DNA from 2 places in the Mycoplana sp. BE70 genome. Region 1 is predicted to be linked to the other one. Evidence: predicted binding sites of a transcription regulator. Region 1 holds the regulator's gene; the other holds the start of a gene.
The links. The regulator HrcA, encoded in region 1, represses chaperone genes, less so after heat shock. The targets are predictions, from matches to a motif close to GTTAGCACTCNCNNNNNGNGAGTGCTAAC.
Positions count from the first base shown of each region.

Region 2: a site for HrcA is predicted at 4,014-4,042, ahead of groES (co-chaperone GroES). Genes of this name have one in related genera too.

Region 1 covers NZ_JAVDTM010000005.1:142,562-158,018, reverse strand. The annotation lists gene J2Y48_RS11100 (DUF1049 domain-containing protein) at 14-355, opposite strand; gene J2Y48_RS11095 (integration host factor subunit beta) at 406-708, opposite strand; gene sppA (signal peptide peptidase SppA) at 736-1,686, opposite strand; gene lptC (LPS export ABC transporter periplasmic protein LptC) at 1,928-2,596, shown strand; gene J2Y48_RS11080 (LptA/OstA family protein) at 2,604-3,167, shown strand; gene lptB (LPS export ABC transporter ATP-binding protein) at 3,201-3,986, shown strand; gene rpoN (RNA polymerase factor sigma-54) at 4,261-5,832, shown strand; gene hpf (ribosome hibernation-promoting factor, HPF/YfiA family) at 6,075-6,647, shown strand; gene ptsN (PTS IIA-like nitrogen regulatory protein PtsN) at 6,724-7,185, shown strand; gene J2Y48_RS11055 (BCCT family transporter) at 7,313-9,280, opposite strand; gene grpE (nucleotide exchange factor GrpE) at 9,514-10,134, opposite strand; gene hrcA (heat-inducible transcriptional repressor HrcA) at 10,370-11,449, opposite strand; gene rph (ribonuclease PH) at 11,639-12,355, shown strand; gene J2Y48_RS11035 (VOC family protein) at 12,480-12,905, shown strand; gene rdgB (RdgB/HAM1 family non-canonical purine NTP pyrophosphatase) at 12,917-13,561, shown strand; gene hemW (radical SAM family heme chaperone HemW) at 13,569-14,765, shown strand; gene J2Y48_RS11020 (hypothetical protein) at 14,894-15,211, opposite strand; gene J2Y48_RS11015 (M24 family metallopeptidase) at 15,405-15,457, shown strand, end outside.
Region 2 covers NZ_JAVDTM010000003.1:287,301-302,757, forward strand. The annotation lists gene J2Y48_RS07560 (bifunctional riboflavin kinase/FAD synthetase) at 1-664, opposite strand, end outside; gene J2Y48_RS07565 (TIGR01459 family HAD-type hydrolase) at 682-1,530, opposite strand; gene chrA (chromate efflux transporter) at 1,620-2,999, opposite strand; gene J2Y48_RS07575 (sulfurtransferase/chromate resistance protein) at 2,992-3,831, opposite strand; gene groES (co-chaperone GroES) at 4,102-4,398, shown strand; gene groL (chaperonin GroEL) at 4,473-6,113, shown strand; gene J2Y48_RS07590 (hypothetical protein) at 6,569-7,015, shown strand; gene J2Y48_RS07595 (EAL domain-containing protein) at 7,067-9,847, opposite strand; gene J2Y48_RS07600 (FAD-dependent oxidoreductase) at 10,029-11,246, opposite strand; gene J2Y48_RS07605 (glutathione binding-like protein) at 11,341-12,048, opposite strand; gene hisG (ATP phosphoribosyltransferase) at 12,119-12,814, opposite strand; gene J2Y48_RS07615 (ATP phosphoribosyltransferase regulatory subunit) at 12,811-13,950, opposite strand; gene hisS (histidine--tRNA ligase) at 13,964-15,457, opposite strand, start outside.

The sequences.
Region 1 (15,457 bases):
TGAGCAGCGAACCCTATTTCGGCGCGGACAGAAGCGACTGGGCATGCAGTGTCTCGGCGCGGGCCTTGTGCTTGTCGGCCTCAGTGTGCCACTTCACCGCCTCGCTCGCCTCGATCCGAGCACGCTTGCGGTATTTGTGCTGGCCGATCCAGGTCGCGGCCGCTCCGAGGATCGCGCCAAGGATCAGCGCCAGGAACAGATAGACGAAAAACGGAGCCGTCATCGACAGCACCGAGTCTTCCGGCCGGAACGGATTGAGCGCCAGGCGCACGGGCTGGCGATTGGCGACCGACAGTACGATCAGCACGATGGCAATCGGCGCCAGGATGACGATATTGATGATCTTCTTGAACATGAAACCACCTCCAGCAATCGGGCTGGTTGAGGGTTGCGGTACCGCAGACGTCAATCGGCGTCGTCGTCCGCGTGATTGGGGTTCAGCCGCTCGCGCAGCTCCTTGCCGGTCTTGAAGAAGGGGACCCACTTCTCTTCGACGAACACCGCATCGCCGGTACGCGGGTTGCGCCCGGAGCGCGAAGGACGGTTCTTCACCGAGAAAGCACCGAAGCCGCGAAGCTCCACACGGTTGCCGGCGGCAAGCGCATCGGTGATCTCGTCCAGGACCGCGTTGACGATGTTTTCGACGTCACGATGATAAAGATGTGGATTGCGTGCGGCGACGATCTGTACCAATTCTGACTTGATCACGGTTGTCCCCTCAAAACGCTTGTCTTTTCAATCACGTCCAACCTGCCAAACGGAGACAAGACCGTCAAGGAACAACTTCTCGCCGCCAAGCTTTTCGAGAGCCTCCGACGGACCGAAACCAAGGCCGACGAGTCCCTTCAACCAGTCAGCGGAGTCCAGACCAAAACCGAACAGGCCGGAACGACGTGGCGGCTCGTAGTCGACCATCGGCAGGCTGCGGCCGACCTTGCGCGTCTCGAGGTAGTCGCGGATCTCGTCCGTCCCGCCAAGTCTGTCGACGAGTTTCGCCTGCAAGGCCTGCCGGCCCGTGTAGATGCTGCCGTCGGCCAGTCGCAGTGCCTCCTCGCGCGGTAGCTTGCGACGCTCTGCGACAAGATCGACGAACCAGGCAAAGCTGTCATCGACCATGCGGCGTATCATCGCCTTGGCGTCCTCGCTTGCGGGATGGAACGGTGAAGGCTCTGCCTTCAACGGGGCAGACTTGATCTCTTCGAGAGAAACGCCGAGCTTGTCCATCAACTCGCTCAACTGCGGATACTGGAAAATGACGCCGATTGAGCCGGTGATCGAACTATCCCCGGCGATGATCGTGTCGCCAGCCGTGGCAATCATATAGCCCGCTGAGGCGGCGAGCGTGCGCACGTCGGAGACGACCGGCTTCTTCTCGGCCACCTTGCGCAGTGCCTTGTAGATCACCTCTCCGCCATAGGTCGTGCCGCCCGGCGAGGTGATGGACACGACCAGCGCCTTCGCCCGGTCGTTCTTGGCGATGCGGTCCAACCGTTGCAGAAGTTCCTCATCGTCCTTAATGATGCCTGTGATCGAAACGTGTGCGACATGGTCCTCGATGGAGGCCGCCTGCCAGTTCCACGTTATGGCTGCGAAACCGGCAATGGCGGCGACGAGGATGGCCGCGACACGCCAGAACGTGAGCTTGCGGCGCAACTGCCGACGGTCGGCTATAGCAGACTGGTCCATCTCGAAAGGTTCCCGTTCGATGGTTTCTTGCGACAAACGACGGTTGCGCCATTTGCCAAATGCCTCATCGATATGGCATTAGCCGGGCAAATAGCAAATCATCTGAGCCGCTTTTTCGGGCATCCATTGTTTGTTCAGGAATAAACTCCATATGGGGCCCGTTATCCTGATTCAGGACGGAGGCGGTTCAACCGGCACTGTCGGCCCTAGACAACAGACCAGAAAACAACGAACAAGGCACATGCTGACCACTGCCGCTGACATTCAATCCGTCGACTACCGGACGGTCTCGCCGATGGAAGCCTACCGTCGCGCGGCACGGCACTCCGCGCGCGTGCGATTTCTGAAGATCGCCTTGCCGGCGATTGGGCTTGTTATTGCCGCCATCTTCGCCGTGGTCTCCATCGTCAGCACCTACCTGCCCGAAGAGCTGGCTGTCGAAAGCGCCACGATCGAAGACGGCAAGGTGGTGATGAAAAACCCGGCGATCTCCGGTCGCAACCGCGACGGCATCAGCTATTCGATGAAGGCCGACCGGGCGCTGCAGGACATGAAGAACCCGGACATCATCCAGCTTGAGAACATCCGGGCGAAAATGCCGGTCAACGAGAAGCTGATCGCGCAGGTAGACGCCGTTACCGGCATCTACGACCGCGGCCGCAACATTCTCGACATGACCGCGCCGTTCACCATCCGTCTGAACACAGGCCTCGAAGCCGCCTTCCGCGACGCACACCTCGACATCAACGGCGGCCGCATGTCGACGCAGCAAGCCGTCTCCATCCAGGCCAAGGAAGCTTCGATTGTTGCGCAGTCGCTGCGAATGACGGATAAAGGGCGAACCGTCGTCTTCGAGGGGGACGTCGTTGTCAATGTAGATCCCGCCGCCATCCGCAACAGAGAGAAGTAGGGCCACGATGTCCGCATTTTCTGAACCCGCGCAAAGACATGCCATTCTCCCGCTGCTTGCCGCCGGCTTCGTGCTGGTCGCAACGACCGCCGGAGCGCAGGAAACGAAGAGCCAGCTGAAGGGGCTTCAGCTGTCCAACGACAAGCCGATCCAGATCCAGAGCGACAAGCTGGAAATCCAGCAGCAGGCCAACACCGCCCAATTCACCGGCAACGTCAAGGTCGTCCAGGGCACGACGACGCTGCAGGCCGGCAGCATGGTCGTCCATTACAAGGCCGATGGCGGCGGATCGATTTCGAGCGGCGATGCCGATATCGAGAAAATCGACGTTGCCGACAAGGTCTTCCTGCAGTCCGGAGTGCAGCAGGCGACCGCTGATACCGGAACTTTCAACCTCATTGACGAGGTCTTCGTGCTGAAGGGTGACAAGGTCGTGCTGTCGGAGGGCAAGAACGTCTTTGTCGGCTGCCAGCTGACGGTGCTGATGCGGACCGGCGAGGCCAAGCTCGACGCCTGCGGCGGCCGGGTCATGATCCAGCTCGATCCGAAGTCCCGTAAAACCACGAACTGACGTACGCCCGTGTCACTTCTATCCCTTTCCCGCATGACGCGTCATGCCAAGAAGTCTGCGCCGGCGGTCCAGCGCAGCCTCGACGCGTCGCGCTACGAAGGCACGTTGATCGCCCGCAACCTGACCAAGACCTATGGGGGCAGGCGGGTGGTCAATGGCGTTTCACTCGTCGTGCGGCGGGGCGAAGCCGTCGGGCTGCTCGGCCCTAACGGCGCCGGCAAGACGACCTGCTTCTACATGATCACCGGCCTGGTCCCGGTCGATGAAGGGGCGATCGAACTGAACGGCAACGACGTCACGACGATGCCGATGTATCGGCGTGCGCGGCTCGGCGTCGGCTACCTGCCGCAGGAGGCCTCGATCTTCCGTGGCCTGACGGTTGAGCAGAACATCCGCGCCGTGCTCGAGGTGCACGACAAGAACAAGGTGCGTCGCGAGCACAAGCTCGACAGCCTGCTGGCCGAATTCTCGATCTCGCACTTGCGCAAGGCTGCGGCCATCGCGCTATCCGGCGGTGAGCGCCGGCGACTGGAAATCGCCCGCGCGCTTGCGACGGATCCGACCTTCATGCTTCTCGACGAACCCTTCGCGGGCGTCGATCCGATTTCGGTGGCCGACATCCAGGCACTCGTTCGCCATTTGACGTCGCGCGGTATCGGCGTGTTGATTACCGATCACAACGTCCGCGAGACGCTCGGCCTGATCGACCGCGCCTACATCATCCACGCCGGCGAGGTCCTGACCCACGGTCGCGCCAACGACATCGTTGCCAATCCCGACGTGCGGCGTCTTTATCTCGGCGACAATTTCAGCCTCTGAGCGTCCGACGTCCTCGACGCCGGACTTTTCTTCGCCTTGATCGGAGGAATTCGTCGGCATCTCCTCCCGGCCGCTTGACCAGTTCCGCCAAAAAAGCAATTTTTGGGCCAGTCCGAATTCCGGATCGGCAAGTGAGGTTTGCCACCCGGTGTTCCGGCAGTCGGCACTGCTCCACGATCCGATCGGTGAGGACATTGCCAGGCAATTCATCGGGTACGGCGTCCATGACGCGTCGTAAAAGACGTGTGGCGGCGTAAGGAGTTCAAGCGTCCGCATGGCACTCGCAGCCAGCCTTTTTCTGCGCCAGAGCCAGTCACTGGTCATGACGCCGCAACTGATGCAGTCGATCCAGCTGCTACAGATGACGCATTTGGAACTGGTTCGGTTCATCGAGACCGAGGTGGAGAAGAACCCGCTGCTTGAGCTCGTCTCGGGTGACGAGAACTCGCGCGGCGCGGACGAAGTTTACCCGGCGGATGGCGCCTATTATTCCGTCAACGAAGAACAGCCGGCTCGGGATATCGCAGACACGGAGGCCGGACCTTCCGGGGACCTTTATGAGACCGCCACAGGCGGCAACGCCAGCGCGATCGCCGAGTCCTTCGATTCCAATCTCGAAAACGTCTTTCCCGATGATGCCGGCCCGCGCACGGCGGATGCGCCGGAACTCCTTGGCCAGTGGAAATCGATGCCGGGCGCGAGCTACGGCGAAGGCTATGAACTCGATGAGTTCGTCGCGGCCCAGACGACGCTGCGCGACCATCTTGCCGCCCAGGTCCCGTTTCTGCTTGTCTCGCCGGTCGATCGGCTCATCGCTGGATACCTGATCGACCAACTCGACGAGTCCGGCTATCTTCTGGCGGACCTGTCAGAGGCGGCGCTCAAACTCGGCAAGCCGATCACCGATGTCGCGCGCGTGCTCGACGCTCTGCAGGAACTCGACCCACCCGGCGTCTTCGCTCGCACCCTGTCCGAGTGCCTGGCGATCCAGCTTCGCGCCCGTGACCGCTTCGATCCTGCGATGGCTGAGCTGGTCGGCAATCTTGAGCTGTTGGCGCGCCGCGATTTCGCCACGCTGAAAAAACTTTGCGGCGTCGACGAGGAAGACCTGGTCGACATGCTGGCGGAAATTCGCAAGCTCGACCCCAAGCCGGGCGCGCGTTTCGAGCCTGGGGTCTCCGATTCCGTCGTCCCCGACATCACCGTTCGTGCGGCCCCCGACGGGACCTGGCTCGTCGAGTTGAATGCCGAGACGCTGCCGCGCGTGCTGGTCAACAACGACTACTATGCCTCCGTCTCCCGCCGCACCGAGCGGGCGAGCGAAGATCAGTCCTTCCTGAGCGAATGTCTGCAGAACGCCAATTGGCTGACCCGCAGCCTGGATCAGCGGGCAAAGACGATCATGAAGGTGGCGACCGAGATTGTGCGGCAGCAGGACGCCTTCCTTCTCAACGGCGTGGACCATCTGCGGCCGCTTAATCTGAAAGCGGTTGCCGACGCCATCAAGATGCATGAATCGACCGTCAGCCGCGTCACCTCGAACAAGTACATGCTGACACCGCGGGGGCTGTTCGAGCTGAAATATTTCTTCACCGTGTCGATCGGCTCCACCGACGGCGGCGACAGTCACTCGGCCGAATCCGTGCGTCAACGCATCCGCACCTTGATCGCCGGGGAGACGCCCGAGGCCGTGCTTTCCGACGACGATATCGTCGACGTCCTCAAGAAGGGCGGCATCGACATTGCGCGGCGAACCGTGGCGAAATATCGCGAGGCGATGAACATTCCCTCCTCGGTGCAGCGCCGCCGGGAGAAGCGCGCGCTTGCCAAAGCCTCCGGTTTTTGACCGTCTGCCAAAGGCGTAGGGCGGTGTCCCGGGAGGGTTGCCACCGAGGGAGCAGTTGACACTTTCATCAGGAACAGATAGATGCCCGCCGCAATTCCGAAGGGAAGACAAACCGGCTCGCCATATCCCCATTTTCCCCCGGTACCGCTGGCGAAAGGGGCGTTGTGCGCGCGAAGTGCTTGGATGACGGGTCCGGTTGGAATAGACTGTTACGCGCAAATCACAATGAGAGAGGAAGCTCCATGAGTGTGCGTGTATCCGGCAAACATATGGACATCGGCGACGCGTTCCGCTTGCGCATTGAAGAACAGATCGGAGCGGCCGTGACCAAATATTTCGATGGAGGCTATTCGAGCCACGTCATAGTGGCAAAGTCCGGTCCGCGATTCAGTGCCGACTGCAAGGTTCACCTCGACACCGGTGCCGCCCTGCAGGCCAATGGCGAAGCGAACGATCCGGTTCTCGCTTTCGACGCCGCGTCGGGGCGGATCGAGAAGCGCCTTCGCCGCTACAAGCGCAAGCTCAAGGATCACCACAACGGAAATGGCCAGGCCTATGCGGAAGTCGCATACACGGTCATGGATTCGATTCCGGAGGATGCGGACGAACTGCCGGCGGACTACGCCCCGACCATCGTCGCGGAAAGCACCAAGACGCTCAAGACCATGTCCGTTGCCAGCGCCGTGATGGCGCTCGACATGACGGACGAGCCGGTGCTTCTGTTCCGCAGCGTTGGCCAGGAGGATCTCAATATCGTCTATAGACGTAACGATGGAAATATTGGCTGGATAGATGCAGCCAATATCAAAGGCTAAAGTGGCAGGGGGGTGCGCCCAGGGGCTGGGCGCATCCCGCCTTACTCCCTTCACTGCGGCTCACGAGGACAAAGGCATGGCATTGGCAGGTTTGCTGCAGCAGAGTGCGATTATTCCGGCGCTGAAGGCCAGTTCGAAAAAGCAATTGCTTCAGGAACTGGCGATAAAGGCGGCAAAGGTCACCGGGCTTCAGGAACGCGAAATCTTCGATGTGATCCTGCAGCGCGAGCGTCTCGGGTCGACGGGAGTCGGCAACGGCATCGCCATCCCGCACGGGAAGCTGAAGGATCTCACCCAGATCACGGGCCTTTTCGCTCGCCTGGAGACGGCGGTGGACTTCGAGGCGCTCGACGACCAGCCGGTCGACCTCGTCTTCCTCCTGCTGGCGCCCGAGGGCGCGGGCGCCGACCATCTGAAGGCCCTTTCACGTATCGCCCGCGTGCTGCGCGATCCGGCCATGGTGGCCAAGCTGCGCGCCTCGGATTCGGCGACGGCGATCTATGCCTGCCTCAGCGAGGAACAAGCCAACGCCGCCTGAGCCGGCCGGGCCGCGAGCGCCGGGGGAACGCGTGTCGCGTCCTTCGCCGATCGTTGCGCGAATCGATCGCGCGCCGATGATTGCGTACGTCGGCTCTCCGCGGAGCCCCTTTCTGCCTTCCTGACTCTCAGCCGGTGATCGCCAGGTAGTGGCGGTAGCGGCCGTAGTGGTTGACGACGTCGGCGATCACCTGGTCTAGATCATAGCCGTAGATGTCATAGCCGCGGCTGCCCTGGGCGAGGAAGACCTCGGCGCGATAGTAGCGGTTGCGCCCGCCTTCATTGCGCGCGGCGTCAATGACGACAAAGGCCGGGATCGGCTTGCTGACGGGACGGACCTCATAGACGAAGGGCGGCACCGTCTCGCCATGGCTGATCACAAAGCGCAGGCCGTCCTCGGTCTTTTCAACGTCGGCCTCGATGTCCTCGGGTTTTTCCAGTTCGCGCGCCACCGTCTCGAACGCCTTGGCTACGGTCGAGGCGATGAACCGCTCCACCTGCGGGCGGCCGGGGTGGTCGATGATGGCGCTGATGCGCCGCCGCCAGAACTTGGCCGCCTCGTGCGGCACCATCGGCGCGGCGGGCAGGCTGGCGCTGGTCGTCAACGCCACCTCGTCGCTCAGCGCCTTCCAGATTCCATAGCACATCAGGACCATGAGGACCGACAGAGGCAGCGCCGCGATCACGGCCGCCATCTGCACAGCATCCAGCCCGCCGGCCAGGAGCAGGCAGGCGGCGACGCCGCCGCAAACGAGCGACCAGAACACCCGCAGCCACAGCACCGGCTCCTCGTCGCCCTGCGAGGTGATCATGGCGATCACCAGCGCGCCGGCGTCCGAGGCAGTGACGAAGTAGACCGCCACCAGCAGACCCGTCAGCCAGGCGAGGAAGGTGGACCAGGGCAGGTACTCGAAGACGGTGAACAGCGCGATCGGCATGTTCTCCGTGACGGTCCTGGTGATCTGCCCATCCGCCACATTCCTGTCGAGCCAGATAGCGACGTCGCCGAAGACGGTGAACCAGATGAAGCTGAAGCCTGCCGGCGCGAAGAGCACGCCTAAAAGAAACTGGCGGATGGTGCGACCGCGTGAGATGCGGGCGATGAACAGCCCGACAAACGGCGACCACGAGATCCACCAACCCCAGTAGAACAGCGTCCAGCTGCCCAGCCATTCGGTCGGCTCGTAGGCATAGATGTGGAAGGTGCGCGCGACGAAGCCGTTCAGGTAGAGGCCGATGTTCTCGACAAAGGCCTGCAGCAGGAAGCGTGTCGGCCCGAGCACCAGGATCAGGAACATCAGGATGAACGAGACGATGATGATCATCTCGCTGAGGCGGCGAATGCCGTTGTCGAGGCCGGTCGCGACCGTGACCGTGGCGAGCCCGGTAACGATTGCGATCAGCACGAGCTGCGTCTCCAGGTTCTGCGCCAGGCCGAAGAGGTAGGTGCCTGTGGCATTGAGCTGCGCGACGCCGAGGCCGAGCGAAGTGGCGAGGCCGGCCAGCGTGCCAACCACGGCGAAGATATCGATGACGTCGCCGAGCGGGCCGTTGATCCGGTCGCCCAGCAACGGACGGAAGGCCGAGCGAATGACCAGCGGCTCATCCTTGCGGTAGCCGAAATAGGCGAGCGCCAGCCCCATGACGGCGTAGATCGCCCAGGCGTGAACGCCCCAGTGGAAGAAGGTTACTTCCATCGCGTCCCGCGCCGCCTGCGCCGTGCGGGGCTCTGCATCCGGGGGGGCGCTGAAGTGCATGATCGGCTCAGCGACGCCGTAGAAGACGATGCCGATGCCCATGCCCGCGCTGAACAGCATCGCCACCCAGGTGCTGTAGCTGTAGTCGGGCTCGGCTTCGTCGGGGCCGAGCTTGACCCGGCCGAGCGGGCTGATGGCAAGAAACAGCAGGAAGATGACGAAGCCGCCGACGGCGAGCATGTAGAACCAGCCGAGCTCGGCGATGATCCAGTCATTGGCGCGCTTGAAGAGGGCTGCGGCCACCTCGGGGAAAATGGAGGCGAAGAGGATGAGCCCGAGCGAGATGATGGCCGAGCCGTAGAAGGAGATGGGCGAAATCCCGGTGAGCGGCTGTTTCATTCCAAGCCTCCCTTTTCCGCGGCCATTCGACGGCACGGGGGTGCACCAGATCCGAGAGTAACGCTCCACGCTCGGGCGGAACAGGCCTTTCATCCCGCCTGTGGAATGCACGGAGGGCCCTGCGGTCGCGCGCGAAAAGCATCCTTTCCGAACCGATTGCGGCAAGGCTAACAAAAAATGCCCGGCGCCGAAGCGCCGGGCTTTCATCCCGTTCATGCCGGAGGCTTGATCGTTCAGCCTTGCTCGGGGTTGTCGCCACCGTTTGCCGGTGCCTTCGGGCCACCCTTGGAGACGCCGACCATGGCCGGGCGAAGCACGCGCTCACCGATGGTGTAGCCGTCCTGGATGACCTGGACGACGGTGCCGTTCGGCACCTCGGTGTTGGGCACCTCGAACATCGCCTGATGGAAATGCGGGTCAAACTTCTCGCCCATCGGCTCCAGCTTGCGCACGCCGTGGCGCTCGAGCGCCGCCAGCATCGACCGTTCGATCATTTCCACGCCTTCAATCAGCGCCTTCAGTCCGGCCTCGCCGGCTTCCAGCGCCTCGGCGGGAACGGCCTCCAGCCCGCGGCGCAGATTGTCGGAAACGCCCAGCATGTCCCGCGCAAAGCCTGCAATGGCGTAGGACTTGGCGTCCTTGACGTCGCGTTCGGTGCGACGGCGAAGATTGTCCATCTCGGCGGCAAGGCGCAGATACTTGTCGCGCAGTTCGGTGTTTTCCGCCTGCAGCAATGCGGCCGGATCGGCCTCTGCCGCCTGCGCGCCGGCTTCGTTGTTCTCGGGCGACACAGCGGCGGTCTCGGCCTCGTCATTTGCGGCTTCGGGGCCGTGTTTGCTGGTATCGTCGGTCATTGGTTTCTCCGGATTGAGAAATCGCGTGCATCGCGCGGGATTACAATACCCAGGCCATGCACAGGTTGATCGGCCAAAGCGACCCTGCCCATCCGGCGGATGCGCGGCGCTCATGTTCCCTCCCAGCCGTCCGCGCGCCTTTTAAGTTGCGCGGACAATGGGAGGGAGTTGAGGCGGATATCGAGCTTCGGATCGAAAAAATCAAGGCTTGTTCGACAAACTTGCAGAACTGGCTTCAGCGCGACAGTCGCGACATCAGTTGTGCGGTGTAGTCGACCATCGGCACGATCCGTGAATAGTTCAGCCGCGTTGGCCCGATCACGCCGACCGCGCCGATGATGCGTTCGTCGCTGTCACGGTACGGAGCCACAATCAGTGAAGAGCCGGAGAGCGAGAACAGCTTGTTCTCGGAGCCGATGAAAATGCGCACTCCCGACCCGGCTTCGGCGAGGTTCAGAAGCTCGATCAGGCTGTCCTTCTTCTCCAGGTCATCGAACAGCATCCTCAACCGATCGACATCTTCGATACCGGCCAGCCCTTCGAGCAGATTGGCGCGGCCGCGCACGATCAACTGCGTCGGCTTGCTCTCGTCGATGCCGCCAGACCAGACTGCAAGCCCGCGCTCGACCAGGTCCTGTGACAGCAGATCCAATTCCTGGCGCACCTCGCGGCGCAACCGTTCGAGCTGGGTGCGAGCCTCGTGGATCGTACTGCCGGCGAGGTGTGCATTGAGAAAGTTCGCCGCTTCGTTCAGCTGCGAATTGGTCGTGCCGGCCGGCAGCTCGATGATGCGGTTTTCGACCTGGTCATGCTCGCCAACCAGCACAACCAGCGCCTTGGTCGGTTCCAGCCGGATGAACTCGACGTGCTTGAGCACCGAATCGTTCTTCGCCGTGATCACGATTCCCGCGCCGCGCGACATGCCGGAAAGCACCTGGCTTGCCTCACCCATCATCGTCTCGATGCTCTGTCCGTGCACCGGTCGATGAACGTGCCGGGCGATCGAGGCGCGATCCTCGTCTGAGATGTTGCCCACCTGCATGAAGGCGTCGACGAAAAACCGAAGGCCCAGCTGGGTGGGAAGCCGCCCGGAACTGACATGGGGCGAATAGATCAGCCCGAGCGTCTCCAGGTCGCTCATGACGTTGCGCACGGAAGCCGGCGACAGTGACATCGGCAGGATGCGGGATAGATTCCGCGACCCGAGCGGCTCGCCATGCTCCAGATAGCTCTCGACGATCCGGCGGAAAATCTCGCCAGAACGCTCGTCCAGCTTTTTGTGAATGTCAGTCTCCGCAGAGTGTCTCAATACCATGCCGGTCAACGTTTCCCTTTGCCTTTGGAACTATAGTGACCCGGCCCACTTGCAGACAAGGGCAAATGCGACCGGCCGGGGAGGCGCCGCGTGAACGAAATTCCCGGAAATCGGCCAATTCGACGATTTCCTCTCCCGGCGAAGTCGTTTAGAAGCATCGCCAGACAAGGACACGACACGGAGTTCGCGATGCGGCCGTCAGGCAGAAAAACCGACCAGATGCGCAAGGTTTCCTTCGAGCGCAATTATTCCAAGCACGCGGAGGGCTCCTGTCTGGTGAAGTTCGGCGATACGCATGTGCTGTGCACGGCGAGCCTTGAGGAAAAGACGCCGCCGTGGCTGCGCAACAGCGGCAAGGGCTGGGTCACGGCCGAATACGGCATGCTGCCGCGCGCCACTGGCGAGCGGATGCGGCGGGAGGCGGCGGCCGGCAAGCAGGGCGGCCGCACCCAGGAAATCCAGCGCCTGATCGGCCGGTCGCTGCGTGCCGTAGTCGACCTGACCGCGCTCGGCGAAAAACAGATCACCATCGACTGTGACGTCATCCAGGCCGACGGCGGCACGCGCACCGCCTCCATCACCGGCGCCTGGATCGCGTTGTACGACTGCCTGAAGTGGATGGAAACGCGCGGGATGATCAAGGTCGAGAAGGTTCTGAAGGACCACGTCGCCGCGATCTCCTGCGGCATTTTCGCCAGCCAGTCGGTGATCGACCTCGACTATCTCGAAGACTCTGCGGCCGAGACGGACGCCAATTTCGTCATCACCGGCACAGGCGGCATCGTCGAGATCCAGGGCACGGCTGAGGGCAAGCCGTTCACCGAGGAGGAATTCGCAAGCCTGATGGCGCTGGCTAAGAGCGGCATCGCCGAACTGGTCGAGCTGCAAAAACAGGCGATCGCCTGACGGCTTCGCGCGCCGGCGTGAGAGACGTTGCATTTCGCCCTTGCCCCTCATCCGCCCTTCGGGCACCTTCTCCCCGCGAGCGGGAGAAGGGCCTGAGGGACGGGGAGAGTGAGAGGCGAACGCAATGCCTGACACGAGACCAGCCCTTCAGAGCATCCTCGAAACGGCTCTCTACGCCGAAAACCTCGATGCGGCGGAGGCTTTCTACGGGGGCCTGCTCGGGCTGGAGAAGATCAGCCGGCATGCGAACCGCCACGTCTTCTTCCGCTGCGGCTCCGGCGTGCTTTTGATCTTCAACCCGAGGGAAACGATCGTCCCACCGCCGCCGCAATCCTTGCCGGTACCCGTCCACGGCACGACCGGACAGGGGCATGTCTGCTTTCGCGTTCCCGCCAGCGATCTTGATTTCTGGGCGGAAAAGCTCAAAGAAGCAGGAATCGCCATCGAGGCCGATTTCCGCTGGCCGACCGGCGCCCGCTCCATCTATTTCCGCGACCCCGCCGGAAACAGCCTCGAATGCGCCGAACCCGGCCTCTGGGGCCTGACCTGACAGGAAACGATATGCGCAAGCTCGACACCCGGACGATCATCGTCGCCAGCCACAATGCCGGCAAGATCCGCGAGATCCGCGACCTGATCGGCCCGCTCGGGTTCGAAGCCAAGTCGGCCGCCGAACTAAACTTCATCGAGCCGGACGAAACCGGCACCACCTTCGAGGAGAATGCCGCGATCAAGGCGCTGGCCTCGGCGAAGGCCGCCGGCCTGCCGGCACTTTCCGACGATTCCGGGCTGGTGATCGACGCGCTCGGTGGCGCGCCCGGCGTCTACACCGCCAACTGGGCGGAGAAGGAAGATGGCAGCCGCGACTTTTCCATGGCCATGGAGAAGGTGGAAACAGCGCTCGTGGAGAAGGGTGCGGACACGCCCGCGGATCGCACCGCCCGCTTCGTCTCCGTCCTCTGCCTCGCCTGGCCGGATGGGCACACCGAGTTGTTCCGCGGCGAGATCGAGGGCGCCGTCATCTGGCCACCGCGCGGCACGCAGGGCTTCGGCTATGATCCGGTCTTCCAGCCGGAAGGCTTCGAGACCACCTTCGGCGAGATGAGCGCGGAAGAAAAGCACGGCTGGAAACCCGGCGACACGCAGGCGCTTTCCCATCGCGCCCGCGCGTTCAAGCGCTTCGTCGAAACCTGCCTGGAGGCTTGAGCCATCCATGACGGCGGTCACCCCGTTCGCACCGAAGCAGCCGATCACCGCGGATCCCCTGGATCCGGGTTTCGGCATCTATGTGCACTGGCCCTTCTGTGCCGCCAAATGCCCGTACTGCGACTTCAACAGCCATGTCCGCCATCAGCCGGTCGACCAGGAGCGCTTCGTTGCCGCCTTCCTGAAGGAGATGGAGACGATGCGGCGGCTTTCCGGCCCGCGCACGGTCACCAGCATCTTCATGGGCGGGGGCACGCCGTCCTTGATGGCGCCGTCGACCGTCGACGCAATCCTGTCCGGCATCGCCCGCCACTGGCACACTCCTGACGGCATCGAGATCACGATGGAGGCGAACCCCTCCAGCGTCGAGGCGGAGCGCTTCCGCGGCTATCGCGCAGCCGGCGTCAATCGCGTCTCGCTCGGCGTCCAGGCGCTGAACGACCGGGACCTGAAGTTCCTCGGTCGCCTGCACGACGTCGACGATGCGCTCAAGGCGATCCGGCTTGCCCGCGAGATCTTCCCGCGCATGTCGTTCGACCTGATCTATGCCAGACCAAACCAGACAGTCGCCGACTGGGATGCGGAGCTGAAGCAGGCTGTCTCCTATGCGGTCGACCACCTGTCGCTGTACCAGCTGACGCTCGAGGAAGGCACGCCCTTCTTCGGTCTGCACAAGGCCGGCAAGCTTGTTCTTCCCGATGGCGAGCAGTCGGCGATCCTCTACGAAGCGACGCAGGAGATTACTGCGCGCGAAGGCCTTCCCGCCTACGAGGTCTCCAATCATGCGCGCCCCGGCGCCGAAAGCCGGCACAACCTCACCTACTGGCGCTATGGCGATTATGTCGGCATCGGTCCCGGCGCCCATGGTCGCGTGTCCACGGGCGGCGCAAAAATCGCCACCGCGACCGAGCGCCACCCCGAGACCTGGCTCTCGCGGGTTGAGGAAAACGGCCACGGCATGGTCGACCAGGAGGTGCTTGAGCTGCCGGAACAGGCCGACGAACTGCTGCTGATGGGGCTGCGGCTCACCGAAGGCGTCGATCTCGCCCGCTGGCAGATGCTGTCGGGCCAAGGCCCGGACCCCGACCGCGAACAGTTCCTGATCGACCACGGCTTCATCGAGCGTCTGGGCAATTCCCGCCTGCGCTGCACGCCCGCCGGCATGCTGATCCTCGACGCGGTGGTGGCGGACCTGGCCTGCTGAAGCGCCAACTCGCCGTCGCGCATCCGCCCAGCCTGCGGCACAGCACCATGGTCACATCAAGTGGCTATCTTGCGAACCGCGCCAACATCAAGTCGGACACGCTTGCAAAATAGTCCCCGCCGCGTCGTTCAGAGCAAATGCGCCTCGATTCGCTGCTCTTCGGGTTTGGCGTGCAAGGACGGATTTCTCCGCCCAGGATAAACATAGACCGGTCTGCCGATTCCGCAGATGAAGATCGGCGAACTGTCGATCTCGGCGCCGGTCTCCTCCTGTTCGTCGGCCTTCCGATGGAAAAACAACCCAAGCCACTCGAATGACGTCCGCCGGGCCGCGCCGAACGACAACCGGCTGCCAAAGTGGAGCGCCATTTTGCCGAGCACATCGCCAGTCATTTCCGCTCTCCCGAGCTGTTTTCCGCAGCCACGGTACAGACCGTTGAGGGCCAAACCTAATTTGTTTCTTAAATGGTGGTATTTCGCAGCCTTTTGCTTTGGCGCGTTCCAGCCTCTCGCGCGCAAAGGGCGGGCTGACGCATGAACATAAACTTTCTAAATGACGCCATGATATGAATAAATTTTGCTGATACAGCCTTCCTCTGTAACGTCGACATCATTCGGTCCTGAGCGATGGAGGAATGCAATGATGGACGACATGCTGCACGTGATGAAATGGCACAACGGCGAAAAGGAGTA
Region 2 (15,457 bases), on a different contig from region 1:
CCACTTCGGGCGGAAGCTGCATGTTCGCGGTCGGAAAGCCGAGCGTCCGGCCGAGCTGCTTGCCGCCGATCACCTCGGTTTCGACGGTGTAGTGGTAGCCGAGCAGGCCCGCGGCCTCGGCCACGTCGCCCTTGGCAAGCAGTTCGCGGATACGGCTCGACGAAATCACCTCGGCATTTTCGTCGCGGTAAGCGTCCACCAGAGTCACGCCGAAGCCGTTTTCTTCCCCGGCCGCCATCAGGAAGGCCGGACCGCCCTCCCGGCCCCTGCCAAAATGGAAGTCGAAGCCGGTGACGACATGACTGGCGTGCAGCCAGTCCATCAGCACCTGACGGACGAAGTCTGCTGCCGCGGTCTGCGAAAACTGCCGGTTGAAGGGATATTCGATCACCGCCGAGAACCCCATCCCCTCCAGGATCCGCGCCTTCAGGTGCGCCGGCGTCAGGCGGAAGACGGGCTGATCGGGGCGAAAGACCGTGCGCGGATGCGGCTCGAAGGTGAGGACCAGCGCCGGCACGCCACGCGCTTTCGCAATGTCCAGCGCCCGCTGCAAGACGGACTGATGACCGCGATGAACGCCATCAAAATTGCCGATCGCAATCACGCCCGCGCGCAGATGCTCGGGCAGCGGCTCCTTGGTTTCGTTGCGATGGAATACGGTCATACGGCCTCGTCGTCCAATCACTGCAATCGTGGCATCCACCATTTCGGCGCCGCCTGTTCGCGCGCCAGGAACGCTTCCAGCCTCGCTTCGTCGGTCACGCCGTCCTTGACGTACTCCTTGGCGTGAATGCCGCCGGAAATATAGAGCACATCGAGGCCGAAGGCTTCAGCGCCGCGCACGTCGGTCGGCATGCCGTCGCCGATCGCGATCACGCGGGAAAGGTCGAACCCGTCCCGCACGTCGCGCGCCTCCTCCAGCGACTTCTCGTAAATCGGTCGATGCGGCTTGCCGGCGATCAGCGTGCTTCCACCCATCTCTCCGTAGAGCTTGGCGAGCGCACCGGCGCAGGGGATCAGCCGGTGACCGCGCTCCACGACCAGATCGGGGTTGGCACAGATGAAAGGCAGATGACGGGCCGCGAGCTTCTCCAGCTCGGCGCGATAATCGTCCGCCGTTTCCTTCTCGTCGTTGCGCAGCCCCGCGCAGACGACAATGCCGGCTTCCTCCGCCGAGACGGCCTTCACGCCAAGCCCCTCGAGCAGCACCTCGTCCTTGCGGGCACCGATGAAATAGATCTTTTCCGGACCGGCGGCGATCAGCGAGCGGGTCACGTCGCCGGAGGTGACGATGCGGTCATAGGCCTCGTCCAGAACGCCAAGGCCGCGGATCTGCACTTGCACGCCGGGCCGGGGGCGCGGCGAATTGGTGATCAGCACGACGGTCAGCCCGGCGGCGCGCGCCTCCGCCAGCGCCTCCGAGGCCTGCGCGAAGGCTTCCACACCGTTGTGCAGCACGCCCCAGACGTCACAGAGCACGACGTCGTACTGGTCCGTGATCTCGCGGAAGGACTGAATGCGCTTGGCCATGCTGTTTCCCGATCCTGATAAGCCCGGCTGACATCGCAAAGCCGGATCGAGAAAACAAGGCCCTGCCGACAATTTTGCCGCTGCCGCGACTAAATGAGCGCGTTGAGCGCAAACCCCGCCACCGCGCAGACGAGCAGCGTGTAGACGATGCCGAGGCGCAGGCGGAACAGCATCACGGCCGCTGCGACCGTCAACAGGAGCGAGAGCGCATCGAGCGAGGCCGGTTCCGGCAGCGCCATCGAGATCGGGCCAAGCCGCAACGCGCCGACTTCGCGAAAGAGCACGTGCAGGCCGAACCAGACGGCCAGATTGAGGATGACACCGACGACGGCGGCCGAGATCGCCGCCAGCGCGCCGGACAGGGCAGCGTTGGCACGCAGGCGCTCGACATAGGGAGCGCCAAGGAAGATCCAGAGAAAGCAGGGAACGAAGGTGACCCAGGTGGTGAGGAATGCGCCCAGCAGGCCGGCTGCGAGCGGATCGAGCCCCGCCGTATCCCGGAAGGCGGCGAGAAAGCCGACAAAGGAGAGGACGAGAACCAGCGGCCCCGGCGTCGTCTCCGCCAGCGCCAATCCATCCAGCATCTCGCCCGGCTTCAGCCAGTGATAGGTCTCGACCGCCTGCTGGGCGACATAGGCGAGCACCGCATAGGCGCCGCCGAAGGTGACGACCGCCATTTTGGAGAAGAAGACGCCGATGGCGACAAACGCACCCGGTCCGGCGGGAAGCAGCGGCAGAAGAGCAAAGGGTGCGGCCCAAAGAACGGCGCCGGCAACGACGATACCGAGCGTTGCGCCGATGCCGCGCTGCCGGTCGGGGAACGCATCGCCAATCACGGAAGGCTTGTCGACTGCGTGTGCCTTATGACCGGCCGGCGGCTGCAGGAGACCCGGCGCGGTTCGCGCGACAAGGTAGCCACAAATGCCTGCCGCAGCGATGACCAGCGGAAAGGGCAGTGCAAGGACGAACAGGCAAACGAAGGCAAGCGCCGCCAACAGGCGCATGAACGGGGTCTTCAGTGCGCGGCTTGCCACCCGCACCAGCGCCTCGAGCACGATCGCCAGCACCGCTGCCTTCAGGCCGAAGAAAAGGTTCTGCAGCCAGTCGGTTCGCTGGAAGACCGCATAGGCGGCCGACAGCGCACAGATGACGAGGAAGCCCGGCAGCACGAACAGCGTTCCCGCCACGATACCGCCGCGCGTGCCGTGCAGCAGCCAGCCGACATAGGTGGCAAGCTGCTGCGCCTCCGGACCCGGCAGCAGCATGCAGTAGTTCAGGGCATGCAGGAACCGGCTCTCCGAGATCCAGCGGCGCTCGTCGACCAGTTCCTTGTGCATCAACGCGATCTGGCCGGCCGGACCGCCGAAACTCAGGAGACCGATCTTCATCCATACGCCGAGCGCTTCGCGGAAGGAGGGATGCGGCGGCGGCGACAGATCGGCACCGCCAGACAGAATGGGCTTATTCACGGCCGTCCCTCTTGCGGGGCGTGTGCGAGACCCAGTCATGCATCTCGTCGGCGGCATCGCGCGCCCACCGATAGAGCGCGTCATAGATCAGCATGCCGGCTTCCAACTGTTCGAGATCGTCGGCATACATGCGCGACAGGCCGAGCGAAATCGCAAGCAGGCCCGATGCCTGCGGCTCGAGATCCGGTCGGTTGGTATCGGCGCCCCGCACGATCCGCGCCACGTGCTTCAGGGCGGGGAAGGCAAGCCCGAACTCCTCCACAAACACGTCGAAACTGCAAAGCTCGCCGCGATGGCTCCAGAACACACCCTCGATATCGAAGGGCGTTGCCCCGAAGCGCGCGGCCACCGCCTCCACCTCCGACGGCGAGACGAAAAGGAATTTTGCCGCGGGGTCGACGAACCGCCGGATCAGCCAAGGGCAAGCGATCCGGTCGATCTTCGGGCGGGATCGCGTGACCCAGAGCGTGCCGCCGGCCGTCCTGCCCTGTGGCAGGCTCCTGACTGGAACAAGCGGCAGGGCAGCCGCTTGCCATGCGGCGAAACCGCCTTCGAGGATTTCCGCCTGTGCGCCGGCAAGGCGCAGCAAGGCGGCAACGCCTTCGCTGAGCTTCAGCCCCTTCTGGCAGGCAACGACCACGCCGCGGTCGCGGTAGGCCGGCGTCGAGGCCCAGGCCTCGACATCGGAATGGCCCTGGCGTATCGCCGTCGGCAGCAGGTAGGGAGCGGTGGCGAAATCGTCGTCATCGCGAACATCAATGATGATCGGCGCTTTCGGCGTACCGATCAGCCTCACGAGTTTTTCGGGAGAGATTGCATTGTAGGAAGCCATGATACGTCCCTCGATAGTGCTATAAAGGACGCGAAATTTGGCATGGCGCCTCGTGGGGCATTCGCAAACCCCATGGCACCGTTAAACATAATCCCGGCAATTAAGTCAATCGGATCCACGGGGGCCAACTTTTTTGGTGGCCAATTCTTGACTCGATCCGGACCCGAGCCTATCTCGGTCAGGCTAGCACTCATCTATGGCGAGTGCTAACACAAATCCACCGGGTCGGTTCCCGATCCGGGACATGTCATTTGATCGAGGGATTAGACAATGGCAAGCACCAACTTCCGTCCGCTCCACGACCGCGTCGTCGTACGTCGCGTCGAGTCCGAGGAAAAGACCAAGGGCGGCATCATCATTCCGGATACTGCCAAGGAAAAGCCGCAGGAAGGCGAAATCGTCGCCGTCGGTTCGGGCGCCCGTGACGAAAGCGGCAAGATCGTCGCTCTTGACGTTAAGGTCGGCGACCGCGTCCTGTTCGGCAAGTGGTCGGGCACCGAAGTCAAGCTCAACGGCGAAGACCTTCTGATCATGAAGGAAGCCGACATCATGGGCATCATCGGCTGATCGCCGGTTCCCCACGAACGTTTCTGTAAATTCAAGCCGGGACCACCGGCATTTCGAAACCAGGAGTTTTGAAAATGGCAGCCAAAGAAATCAAGTTCGGCCGCACCGCGCGCGAAAAGATGCTGCGTGGCGTCGACATTCTCGCTGACGCAGTGAAGGTCACGCTCGGCCCGAAGGGTCGCAACGTCATCATCGACAAGTCGTTCGGCGCTCCGCGCATCACCAAGGACGGCGTTTCCGTTGCCAAGGAAATCGAACTGGAAGACAAGTTCGAGAACATGGGCGCCCAGATGGTCCGCGAAGTCGCTTCGAAGACCAACGACATCGCCGGTGACGGCACCACCACCGCAACCGTTCTGGCCCAGGCCATCGTCCGCGAAGGCGCCAAGGCCGTTGCTGCCGGCATGAACCCGATGGACCTGAAGCGCGGCATCGACCTCGCAGTCAAGGAAGTCGTCAAGGACCTCCAGGCCAAGGCCAAGAAGATCAACACTTCGGAAGAAGTTGCACAGGTCGGCACGATCTCGGCAAACGGCGAAAAGCAGATCGGTCTCGATATCGCTGAAGCCATGCAGAAGGTCGGCAACGAAGGCGTCATCACGGTTGAAGAAGCCAAGACCGCCGAAACCGAACTCGAAGTCGTCGAAGGCATGCAGTTCGACCGAGGCTACCTGTCGCCCTACTTCGTCACCAACCCGGAAAAGATGGTCGCCGACCTGGAAGACGCCTACGTTCTCCTGCACGAGAAGAAGCTGTCGAACCTGCAGGCGATGCTCCCGGTTCTCGAAGCCGTCGTCCAGACCGGCAAGCCGCTCGTCATCATCGCTGAAGACGTCGAAGGCGAAGCTCTTGCAACGCTCGTCGTCAACAAGCTGCGTGGCGGCCTGAAGATCGCTGCCGTCAAGGCTCCTGGCTTCGGCGACCGCCGCAAGGCCATGCTCGAAGACATCGCCATCCTCACGGGCGGCACGGTGATCTCCGAAGACCTCGGCATCAAGCTCGAAAACGTCACGCTCGAAATGCTCGGCCGTGCGAAGAAAGTCTCGATCTCCAAGGAAAACACCACGATCGTCGACGGTGCCGGCCAGAAGGCTGAAATCGAAGGCCGCGTCGCTCAGATCAAGGCCCAGATCGAAGAAACCACTTCGGACTACGACCGCGAGAAGCTGCAGGAACGCCTTGCAAAGCTCGCCGGCGGCGTTGCCGTGATCCGCGTCGGCGGTTCGACGGAAATCGAAGTGAAGGAAAAGAAGGACCGCATCGACGACGCGCTCAACGCGACCCGCGCTGCCGTTCAGGAAGGCATCGTACCGGGCGGCGGCGTCGCTCTGCTGCGCGCCTCCGCCCAGCTCAAGGTCAAGGGCGAGAACGCCGACCAGGAAGCCGGTGTCAACATCGTTCGCCGCGCCCTGCAGGCTCCGGCCCGTCAGATCGCCGAGAACGCTGGTGACGAAGCTTCGATCGTCGTCGGCAAGATCCTCGACGAAAAGAGCGACAACTTCGGCTACAACGCCCAGACCGGCGAGTTCGGCGACATGATCGCCATGGGCATCGTCGACCCGGTCAAGGTCGTCCGCACCGCTCTGCAGGACGCAGCTTCGGTTGCCGGCCTGCTCGTCACCACCGAAGCCATGATCGCCGAGCTCCCGAAGAAGGAAGCTGCCGGCGGCATGCCGGGCGGCATGGGCGGCATGGGCATGGACGGAATGATGTAATTAGACGAAAGTCTAATGACATACAGGAGGGCGGTCTTCGGGCCGCCCTTTTTGTTGACGTTTGTCAGTCATGAACCGAATTAACTTGCGGATACTGGACTATTTTAGTTTCCAGTTGTTGCCGATTGCAAAATTAGCAGTATAGACGCACCTGAAGCGAGCGATAGACTGGCGAGGGAGGCAATCGGCACAATGACACGGAGCCATGGCACGTTAACCGTGCAACCAAACTGCCCGTTGAAATCATAGAACGACCAATCATAGTGGAATTGCCGGCCGGATCGTGGTCCACCGGCGCCAACCGTTCACAGGCCTCTTTCCGAGAACCGGAAGGGTGTCGCGGAGTATATTTCAATCGGCTGAAGCCCGTACCTTCACCGAGACAATCAGTTTGCTTGCGCCGCAGCTAACAGGCGGCATCGTGGTCGAGCCGGGCCTGCCGGCTGGGGTTAGATGTGTTCAAGATTGCCAAGTCCGCCTTCGTCTCGCCATTCGTGCCCGGCTCCGTGTCTTTCGATGCCTCGGACAATGAGCTCCTGACACAATACTGTATCACCGAGCGCTGGACGGGCGACCTGTCGAATGGCCTCTTTCGCCTGGGTGACAAAGCCGCGCGCATGCACGGGCTGGATCAACGCAATTGCGGCCTTCTCAACCTCGTGCGCCGCTATGAGCCGCAGGATCGCAACCGCGTTCTCGAACTGTTCGAGCAAGCGGCGACGGCATCCTCGAGCTTCTGTTTTTCGACGACGATCAACACGACGGGCGCGCCACGCCAGCCGGTCTTCTGCATCGGCGAATCGACTGGCCTCGAGCAGCGTTATGCGGGCACGATCATCGGCGTCTTCTTTTTTCCCCGCTTCCAGCTCGATCGCACCGGCCACTGCTTCATGTCGCAGTGATAGAAGACAGCCTGACAACCCGTGGCTGGCGACCGCAGGGTCGCCGCGGTCTCAGGCGGCCCTCGTTTCACTCGTGCCGGTCATCGGCTGCGGCCGACCGAGATAGTATCCCTGCGCTTCCGCGCATCCTTCGGAGCGGAGGATATCGAGTTGGTCCCTGGTCTCGACGCCTTCGGCGAGCACAGGCACCTCCAAGGTCTGCCCGAGCGCCACGATCGCGCGGAGGATCGCCTTTGCCTGCGGGCTTTCCTCCACCTCGTTCATGAAGCTGCGGTCCAACTTGATCTTGTCGAACGGAAACGAACGGAGCGTTTCCAGGGACGAATAGCCGGTTCCGAAATCGTCGATCGCGATGGTGACGCCGAGCGCCTTGATCTGGCGCAGCGTGTGGAGGGCGCGCTGCTTGTCGCCGATGATGGTCGATTCCGTGATTTCCAGCTCGAGCCGCTCAGGTGAAAGACCCGTCTCGATCAGAACGCGATGCACCAGAGCTGCCACGTCGGCATGGCCGAGCTGAACGGGGGAAAGGTTGACGGCGATCTTGTGCGGCTTCTCCCAGCTCGCGGCCTCCTTGCAAGCCTCGCGTAGCACCCACTCGCCAAGCGGGATGATCGCTCCACACTCTTCGGCAATTGGAATGAAATCCGATGGCGCAATCGTGCCTCTCTCGGCGTTGTGCCAGCGCAGCAGCACTTCATAACCGGTGATGGATCCGGAATCGACCGCCTTCTGGACCTGATAGTGCAGTTGAAGCTCGTTGCGCTCGATCGCAAGCCAGAGATCCTTGGCGATAAGGCGGCGGCTTCGCGCGGCCTCGTCCATGGAGACCTCATAGAAACAAACTGTCTCCATCAGCGCGTCCTTGGCCCGGTACATGGCCAGGTCTGCGTTGTTGAGAAGCGCTTCAAGGTCGCTGGCGTCCTGCGGATAAATGGCAACGCCGAGGCTCGCGGCCGGCTTGATTTCGTACCCGTCGATAACGATGTCCTCCTGGAAGCAAACCTCCAGGCGCGCAATGAAATCGTTGAGATCGGCAATGTCGTCGAAGCGTTTGGAGGCGGCGAACTCGTCACCACCGAAGCGGGCGATCTTTTCGTCGGGCTCGAGGCAGGCCTGCATGCGCTGCGACAGCGTGATCAGCACCTGATCGCCTGCGGAATGGCCGCGAGTGTCGTTGATTTCCTTGAACTTGTCGAGGTCGATGCCGATTGCGGCGACCTTGCCGGAGTAGCGGTCGGCGTGGTCGACGGCAGCGGCGAGACTGTCGTTGAAATTCGCGCGGTTCGGCAGCCCCGTCAGGCCGTCATGCCGCGCCATGAAAGCGATCTGTTCCTCGTTGCGCAAGCGCTCTGAAATGTCCTCATAGGTCACCACCCAGCCACCATCGGGAAGGACCCGGTATCGGATCTGGACGGACACGCCATTCGTAAGCTTCTCCACGACCGCGCCGCTCTGCTGGATGATTGCACGATGCCGCGCATAGAGTTCCGAGGCCTTCGGCAGCCAGATTTCCGGCATCCGATAGCTGTCCGCCAGCGCACGGTCGATCAGTTCCCGGAAGGTGAGACCGGCTCTTACGCGCTTGCCGGGAAAATCGAACAGCTCGGCGAAACGCTTGTTGGAGAACACGAGCCGCTCGTCGCGATCGTACAGGCACAGGCCCTGTGACATGTTTTCCAAAGCCAGGTCGAGGTTCTTGCTGACCTCGGCGATGCGGTCGGCATCCGCCTTTTCCTTGGTGACGTCCTTGGTGATCTTGGCGTAGCCGATCAGCGTGCCGTCATTGTCGTGGATCGCATCGATGACGATATGTGCCCAGAAATGGGTTCCATCCTTTCGATAACGGCGTCCCTCGGCTTCGTGCTTGCCTTCCGCGCGAGCGATCCTCAGCGCCTCTTCCGGAAGGCCTACCTCGCGATCGGCCTCGTTATAAAACAGCGAAAAATGCTGGCCGACGATTTCGTGGGCCTTGTATCCCTTGTTGCGTTCCGCCCCCGCGTTCCAGTTGGTGACGACGCCCTTCGGATCGAGCATGTAGATCGCATAGTCGGAAACGCCCTGAACCAGCAGCGCGAACTGGCGCAGACCATCGTTGAGCGCCGTCTCGGTCTGTCGTGCGAAGATCGCAGCCGTCAGGCCGGTGAAAAGCAAGGAGAATGCAACGACCGCGATCAAAGGCGCCATCAGTGCAGGAGACAGCACCGCGCTGTCGTTGACATGCATCGGCCCGGGCATCACGGTGACGGCCGCCATCGCGACGAAATGCAGCGACACGACCCCAAGCGCCATGAAGCAGGTCGCGCCAAGGCGCGATGCCGTCGCCCCTCCGCGGCGCATGCAGAGCACCAGGGACAACCCGCAGAACAAAGCGCCGCCGGCAAGAGATGCGGCAACCAGCGCGTGGTCCCAGACGATCTCTCCGGGCAGTTCGAGCGCAGACATGCCGAGATAGTGCATGCTGGCGACGCCGGCAGCAACGATGAGCCCGCCGGAGGCTGCGGCGACCGGGCCGGCGACATAGGTCGCAACAGCGGCGCCGATCGTCGTCACGGCGATGGCGACGATCAGCGAGGCGAGCGTCAGCTCCAGACCGTAGCCGATGACGACGCCGGGATCGTAGGCGAGCATGGCGATGAAGTGCGTTGCCCAGATGCCGAACCCGCTCGCGACACCCGCCGCGCCGAGCCACAGCAGCCGTGCCTTTGCCGAGGCCGATCTCGCCCGCTGGATCAGCGACACCGCGACATAGCAGGACAAGAAGCAAATCAAGGCAGCGAGTAGAACCAACCGCAGATCGTGCTCTACGGTGAGGCAGGTGAGGATGCGGAGCATGACAAATCCGGTAGAATGGGCACGGAGCCGCACTCAGCCGCAGAATGCTGAAGATTGGATGAACCCGGCCGTGAAGGGCGGATCTGTGCAGCCCTATGCGGCGTGATGCTTAACGAACGCAAAACGGCACACGCCCGGCCAGGACTGCTTTGTCTTCAGATGCAAGTAGCCCGCCGGCCGATTAAAGTGTCAGCGTCTTCAGATCCAAGGCGGGATCTTCGAGCTGCGTCCGATCCGGGCTGCGTCCGAGTTCCAGCAGCTTCTTGCCGACCACATAGGCCTTGGCGTCGTTGACCGCATCGACGGCGATGAACCGGCCTTCGCGGAAATACCAGACGGACACGCTGCCCTCGCGCTGGCCCGGCCGGACGAGCGTGTCGTCATAGCCCATGCAGAAGCCGGCAATCTGCAGCTTCACGTCATACTGATCCGACCAGAACCAGGGCTTTGGCACGTAGGGTTCATCGCCGCCGGCGATGACAGCGGCGGCGGCCTCGGCCTGATCGACAGCGTTCTGCACGGATTCCAACCGTACCATCCTGCCCTCGAAGGGTAGGACTGCGCAGTCGCCCATCGCGAAGATCGCCGGGTCGGAGGTGCGGGCAAACGCGTCGACGACAATGCCGTTCGAGACCTCCAGGCCGGCGTCGCGCGCCAGCCGATCATTCGGCGCGATGCCGATCCCGACGATGACGACGTCGGCGGGAAGAACCGTCCCATCCGAAAGCTCTGCCCCGGTGACGCGGCCGTCCTCGCCAAGGAGCCGGGCAAGCCCGGTCTTCTCGCGGACATCGACGCCGCGAGCGATGTGGATTGCCTTGAGGATCGTCGCGGTCGCCGGCGAGGCGACGCGCTGGAGGATGCGGTCGGCCATCTCGATGACGGTGACGTCGAGCCCCCGGCCCCGGGCGACCGCGGCCGCCTCCAGCCCGATATAGCCGCCGCCGACGACCAGCGCCTTGCGCCCCTCGGTCATCTCAAGCCCGAGCCGGTCGGCATCGAGAAAATCACGCACCGTGTAGACGCCCTTCAGGTCGCCGCCGATCTCAGCAGGAAGACGGCGGGGGGTCGCACCCGTCGCAAGGGCCAGGTACTCGTAATCGAGCCTGGCTCCGTCGGAAAGCGTGACAGTTTTTGCGGCCCGGTCGATCGAGACCGCTTCGGTCGAAAGCCTGATCTCAACATCGTTTTCAGGGTACCAGGCTTCGGGGCGGAACTGCAGGCGACTGAGGTCGGCCTCGCCGAGGAGGTATTTCTTGGAAAGCGGCGGGCGCTGGTAAGGCAGGCTTGCTTCGGCGCCGACGATCGTGATCGGGCGCATGTCCTTCAGCGCGCGCAGTTTTGCGACCAAGGCAAACGCGGCCTGACCGCCGCCCACGACTACCAATCTTCCGGTCACGATGCTGTTCCTGCGTCCTTGCGTTTCGTCAGAGGTAGCGCGCAGAGACCGGCGGCGTCAACGCGTGGCCGCGCCGCCCGATCGCGCCTTTGCGTCACTCTTTGGTGGGGATGTCGATGCCCCTGCCCGACGCCGGACGGGCAAGGCAGCGCTCCAACCAGTCCATCACGGCGGGAAAATCGTCGTAGCCGATCACGTTTCGGCCGCCGTAGAACACATCCGCGCCGCGCACCCACGGGAACAGCGCGATGTCGGCGATCGTGTAGGTGTCACCCATGATCCACTGCCGGTTCTTCAGCCGGCCTTCCATGACGCCGAGCAGGCGCTTGGCCTCATCGCGATAGCGCTCCATCGGATAGGAATTGTTGGCGACCTTTTCGGCGGCATATTTGTAGAAATGACCGAACTGGCCGAACATCGGTCCGACGCCGCCCATCTGGAACATCACCCAGCACAGCGTCTCATAGCGGCCCGCCGCGTCGGCGGGGATCAGCTTGCCGGTCTTTTCGGCGAGGTAGTAGAGGATCGCTCCGGACTCGAAGAGACCGATCGGCTTGCCGTCGGGGCCGTTCGGATCGATCAGCGCAGGAATGCGGCCGTTCGGATTGAGGGATTCGAACTCCGGAGATTTCTGCTCGTTGGCGCCGAAATCGACGCGATGTGCCTCATAGGGCAGGCCAAGCTCCTCCAGCGCAATCGAAATCTTCACGCCGTTCGGTGTCGGCAGCGAATAGAGCTGGATGATGTCGGGGTTCTTTGCAGGCCACTTCTTGGTGATCGGGAAGGCGGAAAGATCGGCCACGGACAACTCCTCGTTTTAGTCGGAGCACCCTACATAGAATGGCAGCCTTGCCGCCACCAGCCCCTTCCGATCAAAGGGCCGTGCGGACCGCCTGGATAATCTCCGCCACCGCCGGATTTGTCTCATGCTCCTGCTTGCGGGCGCGCACGAGGCATGCCTCGGACTTCAGGATCACGCCGTCGGACAGGATTTTCAGGTGGTTGGCCGTGAGCGTCGAGCCGGTCGAGGTGATGTCAACGATAATGTCGGCCGAGCCGGAGGCCGGCGCGCCTTCAGTGGCGCCGAGGCTCTCAACGATACGATAGAGCTGGATGCCGTGGTTGCCGGAAAAGAACTGCTGCGTCAGCCGCCAGTATTTTGTCGCGATCGTCAGACGGCGGCCATGACGGGCGCGGAAATCGGCGGCGACGTCGCCGAGATCGGCCATGGTGTCGACGTCGAGCCAGATTTCCGGCACTGCGACGACGACGTCCGCATGGCCGAAGCCGAGGCGGGCACAGAACTCGACGCGGGCGTCGGCCTCAGCCAGCCCCTCGCGCACCAGATCCTCGCCGGTGACGCCGAAATCGATCGAGCCGTTGCCGATCTCGCGGGAGATTTCCGAGGCCGAGAGGAAGGCGATCTCGATGTCGTCTCGGCCCTCGACGCGCCCGCGATACGAGCGGTCGTTGCCGACCGAGGCGATCGTGAAGCCCGCCCTGGAAAAGATCTCCGAGGCGTCCTCCTTCATGCGGCCCTTCGAAGGCAGCGCGATTGTGATGGTCATGCGGAGACACCTTCCGAAATCGCCTGTTCGATGCGGTCGAGCCAAAGCGAAAAGCCGACGGCCGGGATGCGCGTCGTCGCCCCGAGCAGCGTCATCAGCCGGTCGAAGCGGCCGCCGCCGGCCAGCACCGCAGGATTGCCGTTCGCGGTGATCTCGAAGACGAGGCCGGTGTAGTAGTCGAGCGGACGGCCGAACGCGCTTCGGTAGGTGATCGAAGCGGGATCGACGCCCGCCTCCACCAGCGCCTTTGCACGGGCGTCAAAACGCGACAACGCCTCGTCGATGGCAAGGCCGGCCGTACGGGCAAAATCGAAAAGCGCCTTGGGCGCGTCCGCAAACGGTGTTTCGATGGCGAGAAATGCACGCAGGGTGTCCAGCGTGCCGGCGTCGAGACGGGTACTTGCCAGCGTCATCTTCTCGCGAAGCCGCCGGGCAATATCAACCGGGCTGCGGCTGGCGTTGGTCGAGTAGCCGGTCGCCTGCATCGTCTCGTCGAGGTGGCGGGCGAGCGTCGCCTCCTCCTCAAGCAGACCAAGGCTCGCCAGACGTTCCACCTCCGGGCCGAACACCCCCTTGGCGGCGGGCTGTGACAGCTCCGCCAAGAGCTTGCGCAACCGATCCTGATTGCCGAAGGCATGGATCAGGCGCTTCTGCCAGCCCGACGGCAGCCCGCACGCGGCCACGACCGCCTCGAAGACGCTCTGGTCGCCAAGCACGACATTGAACCTGCGCCCAGGCAGCCGGTTGCCGAGCACGATCAGCGCGTCATGGACGGCACGCGCGTCAGCGCGGGCGACGTCGCCCTCGCCGAGATCCTCGATGCCGGCCTGATAAAACTCATTCGCACCCTCGCGCCGCTGGCGGAACACCTCGCCAAGATAGGCGTAGCGTCTCGGCGTCCCGGTTGCGGTCTCGATATGACGCAGGCAGACGGGGATCGTGAATTCCGGTCGCAGGCAAAGGCTCTGCCCGGTCTCGCTCTCGGTCATGAAGATGCGCCGGCGCAGATCCTCACCGGCCATGTCGAGGAACGGTTCGGCCGGCTGGATCACCGGCGTGTCGACGCGCTCCGTGCCAAGGCTTGCGAATTCGGCGAGCATGTCGGGGGCGAAGGCAGGAAGATTGATCAGCGGCATGGCACGCCTTCCCTCAGCCCCTGCCCGCCCGGCTCCGATCGTCGGCCTGATGGGCCAGGATCTCGCGCACGCGCTGGATCATGTCTTCTTCCGAAACCACGACCTGCGCCACGCGCGCCTCGCGCCAGGTGACGTTGTCCTCGATATCGCCGGCAAGCCGCTTGCCTTCAATCAGGTCCTTGATCTGCACAACGCCGAGCGCGCGCTCGTCACCGCCCTGGATGATGGCGATCGGGCAGCCGCGGCGGTCGGCATATTTCAGCTGGTTGCCGAACTTCTTCCAGTTGCCCTGGTACATCTCGGCGCGGACGCCGGCAGCCCGCAGCGCCTGGGTGAAGCGCTGATAGCGGCCCATGCTCTCGGTGTCGCCATCCATGACGGTGACGAGCACCGGCGCTACCACCTCGTCCGCGCCTAGCTTGCCAAGGTTCTTCAGCGCCGTCATCAGGCGCGAGACGCCGATCGAGAAGCCCGTCGCCGGCACCGGCTGGCCCATGAAGCGCGAGACGAGCCCGTCGTAGCGGCCGCCGCCGCCGACCGAGCCGAACACAACCTTCTCGCCCTTCTCGTTGGTGACCGCGAATTGCAGTTCCGCCTCGAAGACGGGGCCGGTGTAGTACTCAAGGCCGCGCACGACCGAGGGATCGATCTTGATGCGGTCAGGCTCGTAGCCGGCGGACGTCACCAGGTGGCCGATCTGATTGAGTTCTTCGACCCCTTCCGGTCCCTTAGCGGTTCCAGCGACGATTGCAGCCAGATCGTCCGCACTCTCGGCATAGTCCTTGATGCCGACGAAGAAGAGAACCTTCTCGATCTGCTCGGCACCGAGCCCGGCACCCTTGGTGAAATCGCCGCTCTCGTCCTTGCGCCCCTCGCCGAGCAGCAGGCGCACGCCCTCGGGGCCAAACTTGTCGAGCTTGTCGATGGCGCGCAGCACGGTCAGGCGGGCATTGGCTTTGTCGTCGCCGCCGAGGCCGATCGCTTCCATCACCCCATCGAGAACCTTGCGGTTGTTGACACGGATGACGTAGTCGCCGCGCTTGATGCCGAGCGCCTCCATCGTGTCGGCCATCATCATGCACATCTCGGCGTCGGCCTGGACGCCAGCGGTGCCGACGGTGTCGGCATCGAACTGCATGAACTGGCGGAAACGCCCCGGTCCCGGCTTCTCGTTGCGGAAAACGTAGCCGGCGCGGTAGGTGCGATAGGGCAGCTGGATCTCGTTGAAATTCTCCGCCACATGGCGGGCGAGCGGCGCGGTCAGGTCATAACGCAGCGACATCCACTGGTCGTCATCGTCCTGCAGCGAGAACACGCCCTCGTTCGGGCGGTCGCTGTCGGGCAAAAACTTGCCGAGCGCATCGGTGTACTCGAACAGAGGCGTCTCGACCGGGTCGAAGCCGTAGCGCTCGTAGACCTCGCGGATCTTCGCCGTCATCTCTTCGACCGCGCGAATATCGGCGGCGGAACGGTCGACGAAGCCGCGCGGCAGGCGCGCCTTCAGTTT